2 regions of the Thioalkalivibrio sp. ALgr1 genome follow, and region 1 is predicted to be linked to the other one. Evidence: predicted binding sites of a transcription regulator. Region 1 holds the regulator's gene; the other holds the start of a gene.
What was found. Region 1 encodes LexA, which represses DNA repair genes until DNA is damaged. Its sites were predicted from a motif close to TACTGTNNATATNNACAGTA; they were not measured.
Positions count from the first base shown of each region.

Region 2: the regulator LexA is predicted to act here: its motif matches at 7,097-7,116, upstream of F466_RS0113010 (error-prone DNA polymerase).

Region 1 covers NZ_KB905135.1:90,795-100,063, forward strand. The annotation lists gene lolA (outer membrane lipoprotein chaperone LolA) at 1-82, opposite strand, end outside; gene F466_RS0109845 (DNA translocase FtsK) at 471-2,840, opposite strand; gene F466_RS0109850 (DUF429 domain-containing protein) at 2,866-3,621, opposite strand; gene F466_RS0109855 (methyltransferase domain-containing protein) at 3,618-4,856, opposite strand; gene F466_RS0109860 (transporter substrate-binding domain-containing protein) at 4,920-6,038, shown strand; gene F466_RS0109865 (hypothetical protein) at 6,065-6,391, shown strand; gene F466_RS0109870 (hypothetical protein) at 6,680-7,030, shown strand; gene lexA (transcriptional repressor LexA) at 7,125-7,742, shown strand; gene imuA (translesion DNA synthesis-associated protein ImuA) at 7,747-8,370, shown strand; gene F466_RS0109885 (DNA polymerase Y family protein) at 8,540-9,269, shown strand, end outside.
Region 2 covers NZ_KB905139.1:33,081-42,349, forward strand. The annotation lists gene F466_RS0112990 (sensor domain-containing diguanylate cyclase) at 1-133, shown strand, start outside; gene F466_RS0112995 (class I SAM-dependent methyltransferase) at 212-973, opposite strand; gene F466_RS0113000 (phosphomannomutase/phosphoglucomutase) at 1,157-2,503, shown strand; gene F466_RS0113005 (mannose-1-phosphate guanylyltransferase/mannose-6-phosphate isomerase) at 2,509-3,939, shown strand; gene F466_RS0113010 (error-prone DNA polymerase) at 3,961-7,095, opposite strand; gene F466_RS0113015 (bifunctional 2-polyprenyl-6-hydroxyphenol methylase/3-demethylubiquinol 3-O-methyltransferase UbiG) at 7,209-7,820, shown strand; gene F466_RS0113020 (trypsin-like peptidase domain-containing protein) at 7,986-9,164, opposite strand.

The DNA of each region.
Region 1 (9,269 bases):
CGGCCGCCAGCGGCCCGGCGAACAGGAACATCGTCGTCGCGGCCAGGGCGAGCAACAGACGGGGGACAAGACGAACGATCATGCGGACTCCGGTTGGGTGTTTACGATGATCCTGCGCCCGGTCGCTTAACCGGACGTGAATACCACAACAGAAAGGTCGAGCCGGATCACAGGATCCGGTACATGGACCCGGCCGAGCGTTAGGGAAACACTGATTAATGTACACACTCGCGTTGGCACCCCAGGTTTTCCGAGACAAGGCGCGTCGCGCAGCGGGTAGTGGTTCTACCTGCAAGCGGCGCAACGCAGGATCGGGGAACCTGGGGTGCCAACCCCGAAGGGGCTCGGCCGCTTTTGCGCGCGCACGGCGTTGCGGCTCCCTTGTGCAGAATGACTGCACGGCAGTCACCGCGCCTTGTTCGCACGCAAAAGCGACTCGAGCGCGAGCGTGTACATTGATCAGTGTTTCCCTAGTCGTTCGGCCCCGGGACCAGGACCTCGCGATTGCCATTGGACTGCACCGGGCTGACCAGCCCGGCGGCCTCCATGTCCTCGACCATGCGCGCGGCACGGTTGTAGCCGATCTTCAGGCGGCGCTGGATGAACGAGATCGAGGCCTTGCGCGTCTCGATCACGATCTGCACGGCCTGGTCGTAAAGCGGGTCGGTCTCCGCCTCGCCATCGCCCGGTGCCTCCAGCCCCGGGATCGCGGCGGCCCCGGCCTCCGGCTCGTCGAGGATTGCCTCGTTGTAGTTCGGCTCGCCGGTAGATTTCAGGTACTCCACCACCTGATGGACCTCGTTGTCGCCGACGAAGGCACCATGTACGCGCTCCGGCATCGCCTTGCCCGGCGGCAGGTAGAGCATGTCGCCGTGGCCCAGCAGGTGCTCGGCCCCCATCTGGTCGAGGATGGTGCGCGAGTCCACGCGCGAGGAGACCTGGAAGGCGATACGGCTGGGGATGTTCGCCTTGATCAGGCCGGTGATCACGTCCACCGACGGGCGCTGGGTGGCCAGGATCAGGTGGATACCGGCGGCGCGCGCCTTCTGCGCCAGGCGTGCGATCAGCTCCTCCACCTTCTTGCCCACCACCATCATCATGTCGGCGAACTCGTCGACCACGATCACGATGAACGGCAACGGCTCCAGCTCCGGCGCCTCGGTCTCGGTCAGCGCCTCCTCCGGCTTGAACAGTGGGTCCTTCAACGGCTCGCCGGCGGCCTCGGCATCGCGCACCTTCTTGTTGAAGCCGCCGATATTGCGCACGCCCATCGCCGACATCAGCTTGTAGCGCCGCTCCATCTCCGCCACCGCCCAGCGCAGGGCGTTGGAGGCATCCTTCATGTCGGTCACGACCTCGCACAGAAGGTGCGGGATGCCGTCGTACACCGACAGCTCCAGCATCTTCGGGTCGATCAGGATCAGGCGCACGTCGTCCGGCGTGGACTTGTACAGCAGCGACAGCAGCATCGCGTTCACGCCGACCGACTTACCCGAGCCGGTCGTCCCGGCCACCAGCAGGTGCGGCATCTTCGCCAGATCCGCCATCACCGGGCCACCGCCGATGTCCTTGCCGAGCGCCATGGTCAGCGGCGACTTGTTCGCGTCGAACAGCTCCGAGCGCAGGATCTCCGAGAGCGCCACGATCTCGCGGTTCTCGTTGGGGATCTCCAGGCCCACGGTGGACTTGCCCGGGATCACCTCGACGATGCGCACCGCCATCACCGACAGCGAGCGCGCCAGATCGGTGGACAGCCCCGAGATGCGCGAGGCCTTGACCCCGGCGGCCGGCTGCAGCTCGAAGCGCGTGATCACCGGGCCCGGCTGCACCGCGACCACCTCGACCTCCACGCCAAAGTCCTTCAGCTTCAGCTCGACCAGGCGCGAGAGTGCCTGCAGCGACTCCTCCGAGAAGCCATCCGGCGGGGGTGGCGCCTCGTCCAGCAGGGACAGCGGCGGACGCGGATCGGCCCCGGACCCTTCGGTGAACAGCGGGACCTGCTTTTCCTTCTGTACGCGCGGGCTGGGCGCGGGCGCCTCGATGCGCGGCTCCACGCGCGAGGGCGCGCGCTTCTCGGTGCGCTTGCGCTCCTTTTCCACCCGCGTCTCGCGCTCGGCCCGCTCGCGCGCGCCGATGCGGCGATCCCGGGCCGAATCCAGCTGAGCGCGAAGCCGCTCGAAGCCACGGATGGTCAACTGACCCAGCCGGTCCATCAGCAGGAACCAGGACAGGCCCGTGAACAGCGTCACCCCGGCCAGGAACAGCGCCAGCAGCACCAGCGTCGCCCCGACCAGGCTCAGCCCGGCCACGGCCCAGCCGGCAAACAAGTCTCCGAGGATGCCGCCCGCGTGCACCGGCATCCCGCCCGGGAGCAGGTGCAACGCGGCCAGCGCCGCGCCCGAGATCAGTGCCACAATCAGCGCGACCCCGCGCACGGTCAGTTCCATCGGGCTGGCGATCCGCGCCTCGCGGCGATGCCGGAACAGCCACCAGCCGATGCCGCCGACCGCCAGCGGAATCAGGTAGGCCAGATAGCCCAGCAGGTGAAACGCGATGTCCGCAAACCAGGCGCCGGTGGTGCCACCCAGGTTGCGCAGGCTCTCGCCATCGCCGGTGGTGGACCAGGCCGCATCGCCCGGGTGATAGCTCACCAGGGCGACCAGCAGATAAAGCGCCAGCATGCCGAAGATCAGCAGCGCACCCTCGCGCAGCCCGCGCAGCAACTGCCCGCTCAGGCTGGGTGCCGCAGCCGGCTCTGCCGTCTTCCTGCCCTTGCCCCCGGATTTGGCCTTGCTTGCGGCCATGCGCTCCCCATTGTGTTCGGCCCGCGACACGGGCATTGCGAATCATCGCGCAGTTTACCGATTAAGACGTCGTTCGTGGGGGCCGATCTCCCTCCCTGCGAAACGGGTCCGGATCGGCCGACCAGATCCAGCCCTCGCGGCCCGCCAGCGCCGCCTCATCCGCGGTCGGCGCGACTGCGTGTCCGGCCAGGAAATCGACCCCGGCCAGCACGCACAGCACCGCATCCAGCGTATCGTCGGTGGCGACACTCAGGTCTGGCACGGGCCCCTCGAAGGCCTCGGGCAGCCGGGCCCGGACATCGACACGGGTATCCCAGCCACGGACCCTGCGCAGGGCGGCCGGATACACCTCGATCGCAGCTGAATCGGCAACCGGCCCAGCAACCCGGGGCAGCGGAAGCGCCCGTCCGCTCTGGTCGCGCAGCGCTTGCAGCAGATTGACCGCCGCCAGCGCAGTGCGCGCGATGAAGTTCGCCCCCACCTCCAGCGGGCGCTTGCCGAGGCGCTCCCGAATCACCCGGTCGGTATGGCGGTGGAACATCGCATCCGCGTCCGCCGTAATGCCCGCACCGGCCTGGTGCCCCGACAGTTCCCGCGCCAGGGCGCTGGGCCAGCCGAGCGGGGCATCCAGGCACAGCAGAACGGGTCCCGGCGTATCCATCCAGCCGGCCACGATCGCGGCCGCCGGCTCGCTCGGGTGCGCGCGGCGGGCTTCCTCCAGGCGCAAGTCGTCGCCGGACCAGCGGGCACAGGCCAGCCCGGTCTTGCGCGGCTGGGTGGCACAGTCGACGCCGATGATGCGGATGGGGTTGCTCACGGACACCGGCCCCAGACCGCGAACACCGGGTCGGCATAATCCAGGCGCCCGGCATAAGGGTCGTCCGGCGGGCGCGGCAGGCCGCGCAGCGAGAGCGTGGAAAGGTCGTCGAACCCTGCGCGCAGGAACAAATCGAGCACCAGCCCCATGCGCTCGAAGTCGTACAACTGCTCCCAGACCGCGATCGCCTTGGTCGGGAAGCAGCGATCGGAGAACGCCACCGCCAACACCCCACCCGGGCGCAGCAACTCGCGCACCGAGGCGAATACTGCCTGTGGGCGCGTCAGATACTCCACCGAGGCGGTACACACGACCGCGTCGAAACTCGCGGGCGGCAGAGGAATCGTCGGCTGTCGATTCAGATCGTGCACCAGAGCCTGATCCAGGGCCTCGTTGGCGGCCAGCTCCTCGTGGTTCATGCCCAGCCCGACAACCGCCTCGGGAGACTGCAGGCGATCCAGATGCGATGCCCAACTGCTCATCAGGTCCAGCACCCGTGCACCCTGCGGGATCAGCGTGGCGTAAAGCGCCGCGATCCGGGCACGGGCCGTGGCATCCAGGTGATGCACCATGCGTGGCCCGGCGTAGAACTCGCGATCGGGCGCGGGATCCTCGCGCTCACAGGCCTCCCCAGACCAGAAGTCCGTCGGCCGCCCGTGCCAGCGCGCCTGCATCCCCGGGCCGCGCGCCGTCAGCATCCGGGTAACAGCCACCGCCCGATCGTCTTCGCGTCCCTGCTCGTGAAACGCCATTACCCGGGCGCGCAGCTGCAGGTCGTCCATGCCCGCCAGCGGATGGTTCAGGTCCGCGACGAGCCGCGCGTCTTCCAGCTTGCCGATGCGGAACAGCTCGCGGTCGCCGGCCTCGATGCCGGCATGGCCGGCGATGAACGCACGCGGATAGAAACGCCCGGCCCGGGGTTCCACCACCCGATGCCGGCGCAGGCGGCGATTGAACGCCGCCGGCGGCAGTTCGACCTCCCCGGCCGGGTCCCACCCCGGGACCAAAGGTGCCCCCGGAACGTCTACTGCCTCGCCGACATCCACGCCGGCCAGCTGCGACCCGATGGCGCCCGGCCAGACGTCGTGCGCCGGCATCAGCCACGGCAGGAACAGGCACTCGCGATGCCGCGCCTCGGCACTGCTCCAGTCCAGGGTAAAACCGACATCCAGCGCCGGGCGCGGCGTACCCATGGCCGTTGGCGCGCGTTCCGGGCAGGCAAAGGGGTCGTACATCCGTTGGTGTTTCCCTGTGGGCATTCCCGGTATGGTACGGCGAATCACCTTGAGGATATGCCCATGCCCCGTAGCGGTCGCGCTCTGTTGTACCTGATCGTTCTGACTGTGCTCGCGGGGCTGCTGGCTGCCCCTGCCGCGGCCCAGGCCCCCGGGGCCACGGCAGGCTCCGATCTCGGTGAGACGGAAACACTGCGGGTCGGCACCCGCTTCGTACCTCCGTTCGTGATCCCGCCGGACGATGCCGAGGGCCACCCCACCGGCATCGCGATCGAACTGTGGGAGCGGGTCGCGGAGCGCCTGGAGCTGGACTACGAGTACCGCGAGACCAGTCTCGAGGGGCTGATCGACGGGCTGGGGGACGGGCGTATCGATGTCTCGGTCGCCGCCCTGACCGCCACCTCGGACCGCGCCGAGCGGGTCGATTTCACTCACCCCTATTACACTACCGGGCTGTCCATCGCCGTGCCTCAGCAGGGCAACCCGGTGGCCGGGGCGCTGCGGGCCTTCATCTCCGTTCCCTTTCTGATGGTGGTACTGGCCCTGGCCGGACTGCTCCTGCTGGTGGGCGCGCTGCTGTGGCTGTTCGAGCGTCGGCGCAACGCCGACGAGTTCGGTGGCAACGCCGCCCAGGGGCTCGGCTCCGCGTTCTGGTGGGCCGCAGTCACCATGACCACGGTCGGCTATGGCGACAAGGCCCCGCGCACCCTGCCAGGACGCATGATCGCGCTGGTCTGGATGTTCGCCGCGCTGATCCTCGTGTCTACATTTACTGCCGCGATCGCGACCACGCTGACGGTCAGCTCGCTGGATACCGGCATCCAGAATGTCTCCGACCTGGAGGGTCAGCGTATCGCCACCATCGGCGGCTCCAGTGCTGCCGCCTGGCTGAACGATCAGGGCTTTGCCTACCGCGACCACCAGGACCTGACGTCCGCCCTCACGGCGGTGGCCGAGGGACGCGCCGATGCGATGGTCTACGACGCCCCGCTGCTGCGCTACCAGACGCGCGAACACTTCGCCGGCGAACTGGAGGTCCTGCCAGTGGAGTTTTTGCGCCAGGACTACGCCCTCGCCCTGCCCCAGGGCTCGCCCCTGCGCGCCCCGATGAACGTTGCCATACTGGAGATTCTGGAATCCGACGACTGGCAGCGCGTGCTGCGCCGCTATCTCGGCAACTGACCAGCCGGGCGGGGAGTAAAGACATCATGGCTGAAACATTTCTGGTGGCCATCGTCGATCAGGATCGCGAGGACCTGGCGCTGGCGATCGCGGCCGAGGAAGGCGGCGCGGACGGCACGGTGATGCACGGCGCGGGGCTCGGCTTTCCGGACCACATGACCTTTCTCGGCGTGACCTACCAGGGCCGGGAGTCGGTCTGCATCTGGGAGCTGGACGAGCAACGCGCCGAGCGCATCGCCCGCCGCCTGAACCTGGAACTGGACCTGCTGCAGCCGTACAACGGCCTGGCCTTCACACTGGATGCCCAGGCCCTGGCGGGCATGCAGTTCGCGGGTACCCCCGCCCAACCCTAAGGAAACACTGATCAATGTACACGCTCGCGTTGGTACCCCAGGTTTTCCGAGACAAGGCGCGGTGCGCAGCCGGTAGTGGTTCTACCGGCAAGGGCCGCAACGCAGGATCGGGGAACCTGGGGTACCAACCCCAAGGGGCTCGGCCGCTTTTGCGCGCGCACCGCGTTGCGGCTCCCTTGTGCAGAATGACTGCACGGCAGTCACCGCGCCTTGTTCGCACGCAAAAGCGACTCGAGCGCGAGCGTGTACATTGATCAGTGTTTCCTAATCTTCTGCGCGAGGAACGCCATGCAATTCGTACTGCTCGCCGCCGTGGTCCCGCGCAACCGGGCCGACCGTGCCATCGAGACCGTGCGCCGCGAGGGCGCCGCCGGCCTGACGCTGCTGGAGGGCCAGGGCATTGCCCAGCTGCGCCGCACACCGATCATGGATCTGAAGGACTCCGCGGCCCGCAACGTGCTGCTAATGGTCCTGGAGGCCAGCCTCGCCGAACGGCTGCTGAAACGCCTGGACGAAGAACTCGCTTTGAGCGAGGTCGGCAACGGCTTCGCGTTCACCCTGCCGATCAAGGACATCGCCGGCATCAAGCCGGAACAGATCGAGCACCTGCGCCAGACACTGGAGCAGGGCTCGCCTTAGGGAAACACCGATCACGAAGGCACTTGCCGCTACTTGCCTCGGACTTCGCCACGGAATACTGTATTTATAACCAGTAACCCGTGGAGCACCCGCCGTGTCCCTGACCGCGCGCCAGCAGGCCATCCTCGACTACATCAGCGAGACCGTCGCCACCCAGGGCACGGCCCCGACGCGCAGCGAGATCGCCCGTGCCTTTGGTTTCCGCTCGCCCTATGCGGCCGAATGCCACCTGAAGGCCCTGGAGAAAAAGGGCGCGATCGAGCTGGTGGGCGGGGCCGCGCGCGGTATCCGCCTGGCCGGTGCGCATGCGGCCCGCCCGGCCGAACTACCTCTGGTCGGGCGCGTGGCGGCCGGCTCGCCGATCCTCGCCACCGAGCATATCGAACGCCACTACCGAATCGACGACAGCCTGTTCCGGGCCCGCCCGGACTACCTGCTGCGCGTGCACGGCGAGAGCATGCGCGACGCCGGCATCCTCGATGGCGACCTGCTGGCCGTCCGCCAGACCCCGGAGGCCCGCCCCGGCCAGATCGTCGTGGCCCGCATCGAGGACGAGGTGACGGTCAAGCGCTTCGAGCGGGACGGTGCCCGCGTGCGCCTGCTGCCGGAGAACCCCGACTTCGCCCCGATCGAGATCAACCTGGAGCGTCAGGAGCTGGCGATCGAAGGCATCGGGGTCGGCGTACTGCGCGATCTTGAAGCGCAGGGCTAAGCCCGTGCCTTCCATTGATGCCCTGCTCGATCATCCGGCGCTGTGGCGCGGGCGCAGCGCCGCCCCTGCCGCGAATGCCCCGGTCTGGCCGAGTGGTCACCCGGCGCTGGACCGGGCCCTCGGGGGCGGCTGGCCGCGCGGCCAGCTGATCGAACTCCTGGGCGCCCCCTTTGGCTGTGGCGAGACCCGTCTGCTGGTCCCCATGCTCGCGGCCTGCGGCCGCGAAGGCTACTGGATCGCGCTGCTGGCGCCGCCCGCCACGCCCTGGCTGCCCGGCTGGCAGCCGCTCGGCATCCCGCCGGAACGGGTGCTGATGATCCGCACCGAACACAACCGCGACACCCTCTGGGCCGGCGAACAATGCCTGCGCGACCCGGCCTTCGGGGTCCTGCTGGCCTGGCTGGGCGGCCCGGTGGAAACCGCGTTGTTGCGTCGGCTGCGCCTGGCCGCGGCCGAAAGCCAGGCCTGCGCCATCCTGTACCGCCCGCCGCGCGCCGCGGAGCAGCCCTCCCCGGCCCATCAGCGCCTGCGCTGGCAGCCCGCCACCGACGGCCTCGAACTGCACTGCCTGAAGGGCATCGGCGACTGGGCCCGTTCCGGCCAGGCCCTGCACATCCCGGTGCCCTGAGATGGGCCATCCGGAGCGACCACAAGCCGTCCCACACCCGCGGGCCTCTCGCCCGGTCCGCGCATGGCGCCAGCCAGCCCTTATTCCGCCCTCGGTTGCGCCCTCGGAGCACCCAGCGGAGTCCGGCCCTGCCCCACGGATCGGACCACGCTCAGCAAACGAACAGTGGATGGCGGTCGAGCTGCCGCACCTGGCGCTGGAGACCCTGGCGCGTGCCGAGGCGGGCCGTTCACGGCTGACCGAACGCCCCCTGCTGGTGGTCGAGGCCGGCGCCGCTCCACGCGTGCATGCCGCTAATCGCGCCGCGCGCCGCACCGGGGCCCGACCGGGCATGGCGCTGGCCGATGCCCTTGCCATCCTCGACACGCCGGAACTCGTCGAGCACGACCCGCAGGCCCAGACCGCGCAGATCGCCATGCTGGCCGGCGTGCTGCTGCAGTTCTCCGATCACGTGCACCCGGAGCCGGACGCCCGGCGCATCCTGCTGGAGGTCGGCCGCAGCCGGCGCCTGTTCGGCGGACTCGCCGCCCTGCGGGAACGGGTGCGGGGCACCCTGGAGGGACTGGGCTTCCACCCGCGCATCGGCGTGGCACGCAGTCCGGCCGCCGCTCGCCTGCTGGCCACCCTGCGTAATCCCGCGATCCCCGAAGATAGCGAGGCCCTGCGCCGCACCCTGTCACCGGTCCCACTGGAGGCCCTGCCGCTCTCCGCCGCGACCCGGGAGGGCCTGCGGGCCATCGGCCTGCGCCAGCTCGGCGACCTGCTGCGCCTGGCGCGCCCCGAACTCGCGCGCCGCCACGGCCCGGAGTTGCTGACACTGCTGGATCGGCTGCTGGGGCGGCGCACGGAGACCCTGCCGCGCTTCGACCCGCCCCCGGAACTGGACCTGTCGCTGCGCC
Region 2 (9,269 bases), on a different contig from region 1:
GCCGGGCGTCACCGCCAGCTTCGGGGTCGCCGAACGGGCCTCCGGTGACAGCGCCAAGCTCCTCGCGCGGCGGGCTGACGAGGCGATGTACCAGGCCAAGCGGGCAGGGCGCGATCGTGTGGTCGCGCTCTAGGTATCCGGTGACGGAGACACAAAAAAGGCCGGCGAACGCCGGCCTTTTCCTTGATGCGCTGAAGGCGCCGGTAACGGCTTACCCGCGGCGACGCAGCACCCAGATTTCCAGCAGGGCCCAGTCTTCGCCGGGATAGTTTTCCTGCTCCAGCGGCGACATACGACGGTGACGGGTTGCAGTACTGCCGACAAAGTCCAGACGATTCAGCAACAAACGCTTGGTGGCGTCCGCTTTTTCTAGTGCGAAGGGGTTGAGAAAATTCACCAGCATGTAGCCTTCGCCCTTGCCGCGCGCGAAGGCGTCCACCAGGCTCTCGATGGCCGGGGGGTCCAGATAGACCAGCGATGCGGTGGAGATGACGATGTCTGCCTCTTCCATCGACTGCTCGATCGCGTTGCGCGTGTCGGCGTCGGCCTGGTTCAGGTCAGCCTCGAAGGTCTGGTCGAACAGACCCGAGCTCTTGCCGTAGGCGAGGGCGTTGCCGGAGATGTCGATGCCGGTCGTTTTGATGGGCAGACGGCGCGGGGCAGCAACCGTCTTGCAGGCCTGCTCGTCGGCCCAGTTGGCGCGGATTGCCTCGACATCCATGCCGTGCACGGCCGCCATGGTGGTGTTACCAAAGCAGCAGCACAGATCGACGTAATTCAGGGTCTTGCCTGCGTCAGCCTGTTGCTGCGCCCAGGGGAGAATCAGCCGGTCGAAGGTTTGCCGGTTGAAGTCGTCGGAGATGTAATCGAGCGCGTCGATGATGCGCTCCTTGAACGGCACCGGGGTCTCGGCGACGTAGATATCGTCGAAATGCTGCTTCTTCTCCTCGGTCTTCACTTGCGGCTCACTCATCGGCTTCTCCTCGTTGGATAAACCCACCATGTTCAGGGGCATGAGCCGCAAGCGTCAAGTAAACCTACTGAGGTCGTTGTAACCTCCGTCGCATCATGCTGCGGCTCTGCTATGTATCATGAGGAGAAAGGAGTGCGCGCTGCCGGCGGTGCCGGGAGTCGGAGGGGGCCGGAAGGGAACTGCATGAAGATCGATTGCTTCAAGGCGTACGACGTACGCGGCCGCGTGCCGGATCAACTCAACCCCGAGGTGGCATACGCCATCGGACGCGCCTTTGCCGAAGAGGTCCGGCCCGGCCGTACGGTGGTCGGACACGATATCCGCCTCTCCAGCCCGACACTGGCCCAGGCCCTGACCGAAGGACTCACCGCCGGCGGTAGCGACGTGGCCGATATCGGTCTGTGCGGGACCGAAGAGGTCTACTTTGCGACTGCGCACTACGGGGCTGGTGGCGGGGTGATGGTTACCGCGAGCCACAACCCACTGGATTACAACGGGCTCAAGCTCGTGCGCGGCGAGTCGCGACCGATCAGCGGGGACTCCGGGCTGCAGGCGATCCAGGCATGCGCAGAGCGCGGCGACTTCCGCCCCATGCCACAAGGCCAGGTACATCCGCTGGACCATCGGCCGGACTATATCGCCCGGCTGCTCGCATCGGTCGACCGGGAGGCGCTGCCGAAGCTGCGCGTAGTCGTAAACCCGGGCAATGGCGGTGCGGGCCCGGTGCTGGAGGCACTGGAGCCTCATCTGCCGTTCGAACTGATCCGCGTGAATTTCGAGCCGGACGGACATTTCCCCAATGGCATCCCCAACCCGCTGTTGCCGGAGAACCGTGCGGCCACGGCCGACGCCGTGCGCAAGCATGGCGCGGATCTGGGTGTGGCCTGGGATGGCGACTTCGATCGCTGCTTCCTGTTCGATGCAGCGGGGAATTTCATTGAGGGCTACTACATCGTAGGGCTGCTGGCTCAGGCCTGCCTGGAAGGCGGGCAACCCGGCGAGCGGATCGTCCACGACCCGCGGCTGACCTGGAACACCATCGAGATGGTGCGAGCGGCGGGTGGCGAGCCCGTCCAGTCCAAGACCGGGCACGCATTCATGAAGGAGCGCCTGCGCCACGAGGACGCCATCTACGGCGGCGAGATGAGCGCGCATCACTACTTCCGGGACTTTTACTACTGCGATAGCGGGATGCTGCCGTGGCTGCGGGTCGCCGAGTTGATGGGGCGCCGAGGTCAGTCGCTGGGCGAAATGGTGGCCGAGCGCATGGCGCGCTACCCCTGCAGCGGCGAGCTGAACTTCGAGGTCGCGGACGTCGAAGCCGCCACGGATCGCGTTCTCGCGGCCCTTGAGGGTCAGGGTGGCGAGGAAGATCGCACCGACGGCGTCAGCCTCGAGTTCCCGGACTGGCGCTTCAACCTGCGCAGCTCCAACACCGAACCGCTGTTGCGGCTGAACGTCGAGACCCGCGCTGATCCGGCCCTGCTGGAGCGTCGCGTGGAAGAGCTTTCCCGCCTGATACGGGGATAACAACGATGGCGCCTGCCGATACCCAGAACCAGCTGCAACCGGTGATCCTGGCCGGCGGTACCGGCACGCGGCTGTGGCCGGTGTCGCGCAGCCATTACCCGAAGCAGTTCCTGCCCCTGACCGGCGACCAGACGCTGCTGCAGCAAACCGTCGCGCGCCTGGAGGGCCTGCATGCGGCGGCACCACTGGTGCTGGCCAACGTGGAGCACCGCTTCCTGGCCGCCGAGCAATTGCGCGCGATTGGTGTCGAACAGGCGCGCATCCTGCTGGAACCAGAGGGGCGCAACACGGCCCCGGCGATTGCCCTGGCGGCGCTGCAGGCCCGCGCGGAAGGCGACGACCCGTTGCTGCTGGTCCTGGCCGCGGATCACCACATCGGCGATGGCGATGCCTTCAAGGCTGCCGTGGGCCGCGCCGTGGCGCTGGCGGAGGCCGGCTATCTGGTCACCTTTGGGATCGTGCCGGTGACGCCCGAGACCGGTTATGGCTATATCCAGCAGGGCGAGTCGCTGGGCGAGGCCGGTGCGCGGGTCGCGCGTTTTGTCGAAAAGCCCGATGCTGCCACGGCGCGCGAGTACCTGAGCCAGGGGGGCTATCTCTGGAACAGCGGCATGTTCGTATTCCGTGCCTCACAGTATATGCAGGAGCTGGAGCGCTTCGAGCCCGAGATCGTTACGGCCTGTCAGGCCGCGCTGGAGGGGGCGCGCGAGGACCTCGATTTCCTGCGCGTAGCCCCGGAGGCGTTTGCCCGGGCCCCGAACATCTCGGTGGACTACGCCGTGATGGAGCGCACCGACCGCGCGGCGGTCACGCCCCTGGCCGCGGGCTGGAGCGATATCGGGTCCTGGTCCGCGCTGGCCGGGGTGCGCGGGACCGACGCGCAGGGCAATACCCTGCGTGGCGATTGCCTGCTGGAGGACAGCGAGGGCTGCGTGGTCGATGCCGACGGCCTGCTGGTTGCGGGGATCGGCCTGCGCAACCTCGCGGTGGTCGCCACCCGCGATGCGGTGCTGGTGGCGGACCGCGACCGCGTGCAGGACGTCAAGCGCATCGTCGAGCGGCTGAAGTCGGACAACCGCAGCGAGCATGTGGACCACCCGGCGGTGTATCGCCCCTGGGGCTGCTACGAGTGCGTCGACGTCGGGCGGCGCTATCAGGTCAAGCGCATTACCGTGAAACCCGGGGCGAAGCTCTCGCTGCAGATGCACCACCACCGCGCGGAACACTGGGTGGTCGTCAGCGGCACCGCGCGGGTGCGCAACGGCGAAGAGACCTATCTGGTGACGGAGAACCAGTCCACCTATGTGCCGATCGGGCAGATCCATTCGCTGGAGAACCCGGGCGCGATCCCGCTGGAGCTGATCGAAATCCAGTCCGGCAGCTATCTGGGCGAGGACGACATCGTGCGGCTGGAGGACCTCTACGGCCGCGTCTGAGCGTCGCCCGAGGCGCAATCCCTATCCGAAGTCGCGGGAGCGGGTAGTCAGCTCGCCCAGCCAGGCGCTGCGATCGATCAGGCGCTGCACGATCAGGTGCCCAACCCCCTCGCTGTACTGCCATTCCCCGTGGGCTTCCAGCAGGCGCCCGTGCAGGACCTCGGCGCGAAAGCGCTCCACCCGGTCCGGCCAGACGATCAGGTTCAGCGTGCCGCTCTCGTCCTCCAGGGTCAGGAACACTGTGCCGTTGGCCGATCCCGGCCGCTGGCGGGTGATCACAAGGCCGGCATAGCGGGCACCGGGATGCCCGGGGCACTCCAGCAGCCGGGCGGCGGTGCGTAGTCGCTTGCGTTCCAGGAACGGGCGCATCAGCGCCAGCGGGTGCGGGCCCAGGCTCAGGCCCTGGGTGGCGTAGTCCTGCACCAGGTCATCCACCGCATCCGGGCGCGGCAGCAGCGGGGTCACGTCGGCTTCGCGCACTGTGTCGGCCGGGGCGTCGGCGAACAGGGGCAGGGGTTCCTCCACCGCCTCGGTTGCCCAGCGCGCCTGGTGGCGGTTGCCGGCCAGTCCCTTCAGGGCGTCGGCGCGGGCCAGGCGGTTGGCCTGGGCACGGGTCAGGGCGGCGCGGGCGACCAGATCCGGCACGTCCGCGAACGGGCGCTCGGTGCGCGCGGCGACGACGCGCTCGGCCACGGCCTGCGCGAGCCCGCCGACCCGGTTCAGGCCCAGGCGCAGGGCCAGCGCGTCGCTCCCGGCCACCGGCTCCACCGTGCAGTCCCAGTCACTGCAGCGCACATCCACCGGGCGCACCTCCACGCCGTGGCGGCGCGCGTCGGCGACGATCTGTGCAGGGGCGTAGAAGCCCATCGGCTGGCTGTTCAGCAGCGCGCAGGCAAAGATCGCCGGTTCATGGCACTTGAGCCAGGACGAGACATAGGTGATCAGCGCAAAGCTGGCCGAGTGCGACTCGGGGAAGCCGTACTCGCCAAAGCCAAGGATCTGCTTGTACAGCTGCTCGGCGAACTTCTCCGGATAGCCGCGTTGCCGCATCCCGTCCATCAGGCGCTCGCGGTAGCGCGCGAGCTGGCCGGTACGGCGCCAGGCCCCGATCGCGCGGCGCAGCCCGTCCGCCTCGCCGGCGGAGAAGCCGGCCGCGACCATCGCCAGCTCGATCACCTGCTCCTGGAAGATCGGCACCCCCAGGGTGCGCCCCAGCACCCGCCGGATCTCGGGATTCGGATAACGCACCCGCTCCGGGTGGGCACGGCGCTTCAGATATGGGTGCACCATCTCGCCCTGGATCGGGCCGGGGCGCACGATGGCGATCTCGATCACCAGGTCGTAGAAGTTCGCCGGCTTCAGGCGCGGCAGCATGCTCATCTGCGCGCGCGACTCGATCTGGAACACGCCCAGGGTGTCGGCCTTCTGCAGCATGTGGTAGACCGCCGGATCCTCGGCGGGGATGTCGGCCAGACCCCAGTCGCGGCCCCGGTGGCGCGCCATCAGCTCCAGCGCGCGGCGCACGCAGGAGAGCATCCCCAGCGCCAGCACGTCGATCTTCAACAGCCCCACCGCGTCGAGGTCGTCCTTGTCCCACTGGATCACCGAGCGCTCCGGCATCGCCGCGTTCTCGATCGGCACCAGCTCGTCCAGCCGGCCCTCGGCGATCACGAAGCCGCCGGTGTGCTGCGACAGGTGGCGGGGGAAGCCCAGCAGCTCGGCGGTCAGCGCCTGCCACTGTCGGGCCAGGGCACCATCCGGATCCAGCCCGACCTCGCGCAGGCGCTCGGCAGGGATGCCGTCGTCCCACCAGGCGAGGTTGGCGGTCAGCGCATCCAGCCGCGCGCGCGAGATGCCCAGGGCGCGGCCGACGTCGCGCAGGGCGCTGCGCCGGCGGTAGCGGATCACCGTGCAGGCCAGCGCCGCGCGCTCGCGGCCGTAGCGCCGGTAGATGTACTGGATCACCTCCTCGCGGCGCTCGTGCTCGAAGTCGACATCGATATCCGGCGGCTCGCCACGCTCGGCGGAGATGAAGCGCTCGAACAGCATGCTGGAGCGCGAGGGGTCCACCGCCGTGATGCCGAGGGCATAACAGACCGCGGAGTTCGCCGCCGAGCCCCGCCCCTGGCACAGGATCCCGCGACCGCGGGCAAAGCGCACGATGTCGTAGACCGTCAGGAAGTAGGGCTCGTAGCCAAGCTGCGCGATGATCCCGAGCTCGCGTTCGATTTGTTCGGATACCTTCGGCGGGATGCCGTCGGGCCAGCGCCCGCGCGCGCCCTTCAGGGTCTCCTTGCGCAGGTAGGCGGCCGGGCTCGTGTCCCGGGGCAGGGGATCGGTCGGGTAGCGGTAGGTGACCGCGTCCAGCGAGAAGTCGCAGTCCTGCGCGATCCGCACACTGGCCGCGAGCCAGGCGGCGGGATACAGCGTGGCCAGGTCGTCGCGCGGGCGCAGGCAGCGCTCGCCGTTGGGGAAGCGCGCCGGGGCCGCCTCGGCAACCGTGGTGCGCAGGCGCAGCGCGGTCAGCACGTCCTGCAGGGCACGCCGGCCGCGAGAATGCATGTGCACATCGCCGCAAGCGACGATCGGGAGTCCCGTCGCGTCGGCGAGCTGCCGTGCGCGGGTCGTGAGCGTGGCATCTTGCGGCGTGCGCAGCTGGCTGACCGCCAGATGGGCCTGCCCCGGCGCGGCCCACCCGGCCAGCCAGCGGGCCGCTTCGGCGAGCGTCGGCTCCGCGATCTCGGGCTCGATACGCAGCAGGACGTGCCAGCCGGCCCGCGCCCCGGCGGGCAGGGCGTCGAGGTCCGCCTGTGTCAGGTGGTAATGCCCCTTGCCCGCCGCCCCGCGCGCCCGGGTGATCAGACGGCACAGCGCGGCGTAGCCCGCCGCATTGCGCACCAGCAGGGCCAGGGCAGGGCCGTCCGCCAGCCGGAAGGTCGCCCCCAGGATCAGGTGCAACCCGCAGTCCTTCGCCGCCGCGTGCGCGCGGACCACGCCGGCCAGCGAGGCGATATCGGTCAGCGCCAGCGCGCGATAGCCCAGCGCTCGGGCCCGCTCCATCAGCTCCTCCGGGTGCGAGGCCCCGCGCAGGAACGAGAAGTTGCTGACGCTCGTCAGCTCGGCGTACTCCGGCGGTTCGGGGGCAGTGGCATCCATATACTGTTTATATAAACAGTATTCCGGGCTGGCAAGAAACCCTGGCTTCGAGCCGGTGCGCCGGCTCCGGTATGGTAGGCCCGCTACCGGCCGATCCCAGTGACGACTCCCCTATGCGCAGCGCTATCTACAACCTGCTGATCCTCCGTCTTACTTCGCAGTGGTATGCCGAGGTCATGCGGCGGCTGCCGGACGGGGCGGCTCTGCTGGACGTAGGCATCGGCACCGCCGGCGCGCTGCTCGCCAATGCCGACACCGCAGGCGAGAAGGGCCTGGTCATCACGGGGATCGATATCGATGCCGACTACATCAAGCACGCCCGGCGAGCCCTGCGCAACTCGCCCCTGGCCGATCGTGCCGAGGCCCGGCTGGAATCCATCTACGACCACACGGGCGGCCCGTACGACGCGATCTACTTCTCCGCCAGCTTCATGCTCCTGCCGGACCCCGAGGGCGCTCTGCGTCACTGCCGCAGCCTGTTGAAGCCGGAGGGGAAGGTCTTCTTCACCCAGACCTTCCAGACCCGCCCCTCCCGCTGGATGGAGCGCTTCAAGCCCCTGCTCAAGCGCATCACCACCATCGATTTCGGTCGCGTGACCTACGAAGAAGCGTTTCGGGAACAGGTGGCGGGGGCCGGGTTTGTGATCGACGAGTTCACCACACTCGGACGCCACGGGACGCGCGCCTCCGTCCTTGCCATCGCCCGACCCGCCAGCTCCGCCTGAAAGCAAGCCGGTTCGCCGCCGAGGCTGGGACCTACCGCTGTAGGAGGCGAGCCCCCTCGCCGATCGGGCATGTCCAGCGCCCCATCGCCCAGAGGGCTGGGCTCCTGCCGGAGAGCGCACGCCAGAGGCGTCAGACCAAGGGTGCGGCGGTTCCCGCCTTCGGGCTCAATCCTCGCCCAGGGGAACGATCTCCAGTGCGACCTCCACCTCGCGCTCAGTGCCGTCGCGCCATACCCGCAGCGTCACCACGTCGCCCTCCTCGCGCCCCAGAATCACGCGCTGGATGTCGATCGGCCGCGTCACGCGCTGTCCGTCGATATGGGTGATCACGTCGATATCCACCGGGAACGCGCGCCCGTTTACCAGCACCACGTTCTCCGGCCGCCGGATGCCGGCGCGTTCGGCCGGCCCGTCGGCCGAGGTGTCGGTCACCACCACGCCATGCTCTGGCAGCCCCAGCTCCGCGCGCAGGCCGCGCGGGTAATCCACCACCCGCAGCGCCACCTCCATGCCCATGCGCGGGCGTTCCGGCAGCTGCGCCGCCGCGGCCGCCAGGCCGGAAAAACCGCCCGCGCGCAGCTCCGCCATCGCCTCGGCGACCAGGTTGCTCGGCACCGCCAGACCGATGCCCGCGAAGGTTCCGGCCGGCGCCAGGATGGCATTGTTCACCCCCACCGCCTCGCCACTGGAATCGAGCAGCGGCCCGCCGGAATTGCCGGGGTTGATCGCAGCATCGGTCTGGATGTACGGGATCTCGATCCCCACCAGCCCCGGACGCTCGCGCTCCAGCGCCGACACGATCCCGGCGGTGACCGTCGAATGCAGGCCGAACGGATTGCCGATCGCGATCGCCTTCTGGCCGACCTGCAACCGGTCGGAATCGCCCAGCGGGATCGGGCCGGGGTCGGGCGCCGCCGCCGGGTCCACTAGCTCCAGTAGCGCCAGATCCACGTCCGGGTTGGCACCGACCACCCGCACATCGTGCTCCACCTCCGGCGTCCCGAGGAACGACACCGTTAGCGTCGCCCCTGGTGCCAGATCGATGCGGTCCTCCTTCGCCTCGCCAACCGTGGCCGCGATCACGTGGAAGTTGGTGATGATCTGGCCCTCGTCGTTCACCACGAAGCCACTGCCACCGATCACCTCGGTCATCTCGTCGGGGCCCGCGTCGTCCTCTTCTGCTGTTCTCGACACCCGCACCGAAACCACGCTCGGCCCCGCCTCGCGCGCCACCGCGATCGTGTTTCGCTCGTCATCCAGGCCTTCCGTGGGCTGGCTGATGGCACAGCCTGCGGCCGATCCGACTGCCAGCAGAACAAGCACCAACCCGGCCCCATGCAGCATCCGATATGGCCCCGCCATGATGTTCCTCTCTTTTCGCCAGCATCCCCGGGTCCGCTCGGCACCGAACCCATGTCCCTTCGATCATAGACCGCGCTCCGCAGCCGA